One region of the Methylocystis sp. JR02 genome, then DNA from elsewhere that is predicted to be linked to it. Evidence: predicted binding sites of a transcription regulator. Region 1 holds the regulator's gene; the other holds the start of a gene.
The links. Region 1 encodes PhoB, which activates phosphate uptake and scavenging genes when phosphate is short. Its sites were predicted from a motif close to TGTCATNNANCTGTCAT; they were not measured.
Positions count from the first base shown of each region.

Region 2: QNA11_RS04070 (PstS family phosphate ABC transporter substrate-binding protein) is a predicted target of PhoB. The motif match lies at 1,645-1,661, and genes of this name have one in related genera.

Region 1 is NZ_JASIRC010000001.1:3,169,704-3,173,109, forward strand. It holds gene pstB (phosphate ABC transporter ATP-binding protein PstB) at 1-655, shown strand, start outside; gene phoU (phosphate signaling complex protein PhoU) at 677-1,396, shown strand; gene phoB (phosphate regulon transcriptional regulator PhoB) at 1,389-2,138, shown strand; gene QNA11_RS15105 (GcrA family cell cycle regulator) at 2,173-2,718, opposite strand; gene QNA11_RS15110 (aspartate aminotransferase family protein) at 3,159-3,406, shown strand, end outside.
Region 2 is NZ_JASIRC010000001.1:874,735-878,140, reverse strand. It holds gene ybgC (tol-pal system-associated acyl-CoA thioesterase) at 1-391, shown strand, start outside; gene QNA11_RS04070 (PstS family phosphate ABC transporter substrate-binding protein) at 615-1,592, opposite strand; gene tolQ (protein TolQ) at 1,849-2,589, shown strand; gene QNA11_RS04060 (ExbD/TolR family protein) at 2,593-3,042, shown strand; gene tolA (cell envelope integrity protein TolA) at 3,050-3,406, shown strand, end outside.

The sequences.
Region 1 (3,406 bases):
CTTCATCGGCCCGTCGGGCTGCGGCAAATCCACGTTGCTGCGCGTGCTGAACCGGATGTACGACCTTTATCCGGGCCAGCGCGCGGAGGGCGAGGTGCTGCTCGACGGCGAGAACATCCTCGATCCGGCGATCGACCTCAACGCCCTGCGCGCCCGCGTCGGCATGATCTTCCAGAAGCCGACGCCCTTCCCGATGTCGATCTATGAGAATGTCGCCTTCGGCATCCGTCTCTACGAGAAATTGTCGCGCGCCGATATGGACGTTCGCGTCGAGGAGGCGCTGCGCGGCGCGGCGCTCTGGGACGAAGTGAAAGACAAGCTGCAGGCGAGCGGGCTCGGCCTTTCCGGCGGCCAGCAGCAGCGCCTGTGCATCGCCCGCAGCGTCGCCGTGCAACCCGAGGTCATGCTCTTCGACGAGCCCTGCTCGGCGCTGGATCCGATCTCGACGGCGAAGGTCGAAGAGCTGATCGAGGAGCTCTCGACGAGATACACGATCGCGATCGTGACCCATAATATGCAACAGGCGGTGCGCGTCTCCGACTACACCGCATTCATGTATCTGGGCGAGCTCATCGAATTCGGCGACACGGACGACGTCTTCAACCGGCCGAGAGAAAAGCGCACGCAGGATTACATCACCGGCCGCTTCGGCTGAAGCTCATTTAAGGAACGAGCGATGACTGACCACACCGTCAAGTCCTATGACCGCGACCTCGAGTCGCTGGGACGTCGCATCTCCGAGATGGGCGGCGTTGCCGAAAAAATGCTGGCCGAGGCCATGGACGCGCTGTCCAACCTCGACGTCGAGCTCGCAAAGCAAGTCGTCGCAAGCGACGCGCGGCTCGACACGCTTCAGCGTGAGATCGAAGAAAGCGCGGTCATGACGATCGCGCGGCGGCAACCGCTGGCGATCGATCTGCGCGAATGCATCGCCGCGATCCGCATCTCCGGCGACATCGAGCGGATCGGCGACCTCGCCAAGAACATCGCCAAGCGCACGCTCAAGATCGCCTCTGAGGCGCGTTTGCCGCGCGCCATCGTCGGCTTGAAGTCGATGCATGAAATCGCCGCGACGCAGCTCAAGGACGCGCTCGACGCCTATGCGCTGCGCGACGAGGAACGCGCCCGCACCGTCTGGATGAACGACGCAGATCTCGACGCGCTGGAAGACTCGGTGTTTCGCGATCTTCTCACCTTCATGATGGAAGATCCCCGCAACATCTCCTTCTGCACGCATCTTCTGTTCTGCTCGAAGAATCTCGAGCGCATCGGCGATCACACGACCAATATCGCCGAGACGATCGTCTATCTCGTGACAGGCGAATCCATGCCGCTCGAGCGCCCCAAGGCGCGGCCGGGCGTTCTGGGCGCAGGGGGCGACGCATCGCATGAGTGACGCGACCACCGCGCCGACCGGCGCCCGCGATGGCAAGAGCGACCGCGCCCCGAGGATTCTCGTCGTCGAGGACGAGGTCCCGCTCGCGACTCTGCTGGTTTATAATCTGGAGGCCGAAGGCTATCAGGTCGAGCATGTCGATAATGGCGACGAAGCCGAGCTGCGCATCGCGGAGTCGCCGCCCGACCTGATGCTGCTCGACTGGATGCTGCCCGGCGTCTCGGGCCTCGAAATCTGCCGGCGCCTGCGCGCGCGCGACACCGCGCGCGACATGCCGATCATCATGCTGACGGCGCGCGGCGAGGAGGCCGAGCGCGTGCGTGGGCTATCGGTCGGCGCCGACGACTATGTGGTGAAGCCGTTCTCGACGCCGGAGCTGATGGCGCGCGTGCGCGCTTTGCTGCGTCGCGCCCGGCCGGAGCGCGTCGCCTCCAAGCTGACGCTGGGCGACATCGACCTCGACCGCGAGACGCGCCGCGTGCGCCGCTCGGGGCGTGAAATCCATCTGGGCCCGACCGAGTTCCGGCTGCTCGAATATTTCATGGAGAAGCCCGGGCGCGTCTTCACCCGCGCCCAGCTCCTCGACAGCGTCTGGGGCATGTCGGCGGAGATCGACGAGCGCACGGTCGACGTGCATGTCGGCCGGCTTCGCAAGGCGCTCATCCGCGGCCGCGAAAAAGACCCGATCCGCACCGTGCGCGGCTCCGGCTATTCCTTCGACGAGACCTTCGGCCGGGAGTGACGTCGGCCGCAGCCGATCGCGCGCCCGAGCTTTATCAGGCGTAACGCGGCGCCCTGAGCTGATCGCGCGCGCGACGGCGATCCTGCGCCGGCTGATAGGCGATGCGGGCGTGATGCGCGCAATAGGGCCCGCCGCCGATCGGGGATTTGCCGCCGCAGAAGCGGAACTCGGGCGACGTCGGATCGCCCATCGGCCAGCGGCACATCGACTCGCGCAGCTCCATGATCGTCACGCGCTCGGACATCGGGACGACGACTTCCGTATCCGGCGTCACGCGCGCCACCACGACCGTCTCGGGCGCGAAGGCGAGGGCGACATTGCCGTGCACGGCGTGCCCGCCGACGCGCGGAGCCGCAGCCACGGGGGCGGAAACCGCCGCCTGGCGCGACGCCGGCTTTGCGGCGCGGGGTCGCGGCGCGCTGGCCGTCTTGGCGCGCTCGGCGAGGCCAAGACGGTGAATCTTGCCGATCACCGCATTGCGCGTGATGCCGGGACCAAGCTCCGCTGCGACCTGACTCGCGCTGAGACCGTCGCTCCAAAGCTTACGCAGCAGCTCGACGCGTTCATCGGTCCAAGACATTTTGACCTCCAAGCGGCCGGTTCGAGCGCGCAACCGGACAGAATCCACCAACCCTCGCTGCGCCGGAGCGAACCAGCGGCGACGTCGCGCGCATCGAAACTCGAGGGACGCCAGGCGGAAACAACGCTACCGCGCCGGCGGGAAAAACTTAACAAAACCTTTGAATCACGGGCAAGAGTCGCTGGCAAGCCAAAGGGCGCGTTCTGCACAGCCTTTCTGAGCGCTTTGTGCGCAGAGTGTTGCCGCGACGACTCACTCCGCGCCGGAATTGGAACGAAAAACGCCTCTGGCGCGCCAGCCAAGTTGGCTGCGACGTTAGGATTTGACCGAAACAGCGCGCCCGCATAAAATCGCCTTCTCAAACTGCCGCCCCGAAAGGGCGGCGCTTTGTTTTTTGGCCCGACCGCCAAACGGCGGATCTGTTGGCTTGGAGCATAATTTTGACATCTGCGCTCTATCCGACTTATGCGCGCGCCGACGTCGCCTTTACGCGGGGCGAAGGCGCATGGCTGTTCGCGGAGAACGGCGACCGCTACCTGGATTTCGCTTCAGGCGTCGCTGTGCTGTCGCTTGGCCATGACCACCCGCATCTCGTCGAAACACTCAAGGCCGCCGCTGAAAAGCCCTGGCACGTCTCCAATCTCTTCCGCATCCCCGAGGCCGAGCGTCTCGCGCAGCGCCTTGTCGC
Region 2 (3,406 bases), 2.3 Mb from region 1:
CCGCGTCTATTGGGAAGACACCGACGCCTCCGGCCTCGTCTATCACGCCTCCTATATCCGCTTCATGGAGCGCGGGCGCACGGAGCTTTTGCGGTCGATCGGCATTGATCAACGCCCCCTGCTCGAAGGCGGCGCGGACGCCCCGACATTCTTCGTGGTGCGGGCGATGCAGCTCGAATTCCTGCGGCCGGCGGTGATGGACGACGCGCTGTCGGTCGAAACGCGCGTGCTCGAACTCGGCGGCGCCTCGCTGTCGCTGGAACAGCGCGTGCTTCGCGGCGTAGAAACGCTGGCGACGGCGGTCGTCAAAGTTGTCTGCGTCGAGAGCGGCCGCGCCAAACGCTTGCCGCCGGACGTAAGAGCGAAATTCGAAAACGTGCTCGCCCGCTGAGCTGCGCATTTTCCGTTTGAGCGGTTCGAATTGGGGCTTGAATCATTCCCGGCGAGCTGACCGGGGAATCCAGAGCCCACAAATACGCTGGGTTTGCCCAGAGCCCGTCATTGCGAGCGAAGCGAAGCAATCCAGGGCTGCGATGCGGCCCTGGATTGCTTCGTCGGCTCTGCCTCCTCGCAAATGACGGCGGGGACAGCGAACCAATCAAGCGGATCAGGTATCACTCCGCCGAAACGAGAAGGCCCAAACGCGTCAGCTCGTGTTCGCGAATATTGCGCGTTATCGGATAATAGCCCCCGCGCTTGGCCTGCGTCTGGCCGTCCTTCGAGAGAATATATTTGACGAATTCGCCAGAGAGCGTGTCCATCGGCGCCTTTGGGTCTTTCATCAAATAAACGTAGAGCCCACGCGCGAGCGGATATTTGCGCGTATAAGCGCTCTCGAAAGAGGTGTCGTAGCACTTCTTGCCCTGGCTTTGCGCCACGGGAACGGCGCGCACGCCGCTGGTCTTGTAGCCAATGCCCGAGTAGCCGATCGCCGCGGCGTCCGCCGACACGGCGCTCACGACCGCCTCGGAACCCGGCTCCATATGCACGGTGGTCTTGAAATCGGCGCCGCCGAGCGCTTGCTGCTTGAAGAGTTTATGCGTGCCCGAAAGAGAATTGCGGCTGTACATTGTGATGGGTTTGCGCGCCCATTCGCCGGTCAATCCCAGCTCTCCCCAGGTGTGAATGCTCTTCCCGTCGCCATTTTTGGGATCGGCGGAAAAAATGCGCTCGACCTCCTCCATGGCGAAGCATGTAATCGGATTATCCTTGTGCACATAGATCGCTAGGGCGTCGACGGCGACCAAAACGGCGGTGGGCTTGTATCCGAATTTCGCCTCGAAGGCGTCGATCTCGTCGACTGTCATTTGGCGCGACATGGGGCCAAGCTGCGCCTCGCCCGAGAGCAGCGCCGGCGGCGCAGTGTTCGAGCCTTTGCCGTCGATTTCGATTTGCACGCCCGGGTAAATGGTTTTGAACCCGTCGGCCCAGAGCTCCATCTCATGGAGCATTGTGTCGGAGCCGACCGACTTCAGCTTTCCCGAAAGCGACGGCAGACGCTTATAGGGCGAGAGCTCCAGATCGAGCGAAAAAGCGGCGCTGGCGGAAAGTGCGCAAGCGGCGACGATGGCGGAAAGGAAAGGGAGTTTCATGGCGATGCTTCGAAAGGTTAGAATTGGTCTGAAGAAACATTTCAGCAATGATGTGACACGCGCGTGACGAGGCGCGCGGAATCCACGAGCCGCCGAACCCATTTTTCAAGGTTCTTTAACCCTTACCGCTTGTTAATTCTTCCGCGATAAGTATCGTTGTGCGCCGCACCCGCGGCCCAGAAAAGGGCGGAATCGCGGGGAATAAGGGGCGCTGCTGATACTGCAAGCGCGCGCCATTCCGCTTCAAGGACAAATCATGAATCCAACCGACATCGCCGCGACAGCCGCAGGCGCCGCCCCCGCCGCCGACATCACCATCTGGAGCATGTTCTGGGGCGCGCATATCGTCGTGAAATTCGTGATGGTGGGCCTGCTCCTCGCCTCGGTCTGGTGCTGGGCGATCATTATCGACAAGACGCTGCTCTTTGCGCGCCTTCGCCGGGCGATGGATCGTTTCGAGGAGAGCTTCTGGTCCGGCAATTCGCTCGAGGAGCTCTACGGCAAGCTCTCCGAGCGCCCGACCACCGGCATGGCGACGCTCTTCGTCGCAGCGATGAAGGAATGGAAGCGCTCCTTCCAGACAGGCGCCAGCGCCAGCTTCATGGGCCTGCAGGCGCGCATCGAGAAAGTGCTCGACGTCTCCATCGCCCGCGAGGTCGAGAAGCTCGAATCCAATCTGCTCGTGCTCGCGACGGTCGCCTCGGCCGGCCCCTTCGTCGGCCTCTTCGGCACGGTCTGGGGCATCATGACCTCCTTCCGCTCGATCGCCGCCTCGAAGAACACCTCCCTCGCCGTCGTGGCGCCGGGCATTGCGGAAGCGCTGCTCGCCACCGCCATCGGCCTTTTCGCCGCCATTCCGGCGCTCATCGCCTACAATAAGATGCAGGGCGACGTCGCCAAGGCCCAGGCGCGCATGGAGAGCTTCGCCGACGAATTCTCGGCCATTCTCTCCCGCCAGATCGACCAGCACGCGGCCAACCGCGATCGGGCGGCCTGACCCATGGGCGCCTCGGTTTCCGCTCCCGGACGCAAGGGCGGCAGGCGCCGCCGCGGCGTGCCGCGCTATGGCGCCATGGCCGAAATCAACATGACGCCCTTCATCGACGTCATGCTGGTGCTGCTCATCATCTTCATGGTCGCGGCGCCCTTGCTCGCGACCGGCGTCGCCGTCGATCTGCCGCAGACCAAGGCGGGCCAGCTCAATATCGACCAGAAGCCTGTCTCGATCGCCATCGACGACAAGGGCCAGATCTTCCTGATGGATCAGCCGGTCGAGGTGGCACAGCTTCTCGACAAGCTCAAGGACGCGGCGAAACAGGGCTTCGACGAGCGCATCTATGTGCGCGGCTCCAAGGCGGTGAATTACGGCCGCGTGGCCGAGGTCATGTCGCTCGTCACCACGGCGGGCTACAAGAAAGTCGCTCTGGTGACGGAGCAGGAGAAGAAGTGAGGCTCGAATGAGAGTTTCGCGCTCCGAGCCAGGCGTCGTCATCTCCTCCGCGGCCCATGCGGGCCTGCTGGTGGCGGCGCTTGTCTTGTTCTCTGACGCGCGGAAATTCGAGGACGCCCCGGAGACGATCCCAGTCGAGGTCGTCACCGACGACGCGCTCACGCAAGTAACGAAGGGCGAGAAGACGGCGCGCGATCCAAAGCCCGCGCCGCGCGTCGACAAGGTCGCCAAGGAGAGCGAGACCAAGCCCCATCCGCCGCTCGCCGAAGCCAAGAAGGATGTGCCGACCCCTCCCCCGCCCTTGAAACGCCTGCCCGACCCCGGCGCAGACGACAGGCCCGAGCCGACGCCCCCGAAACGCGTC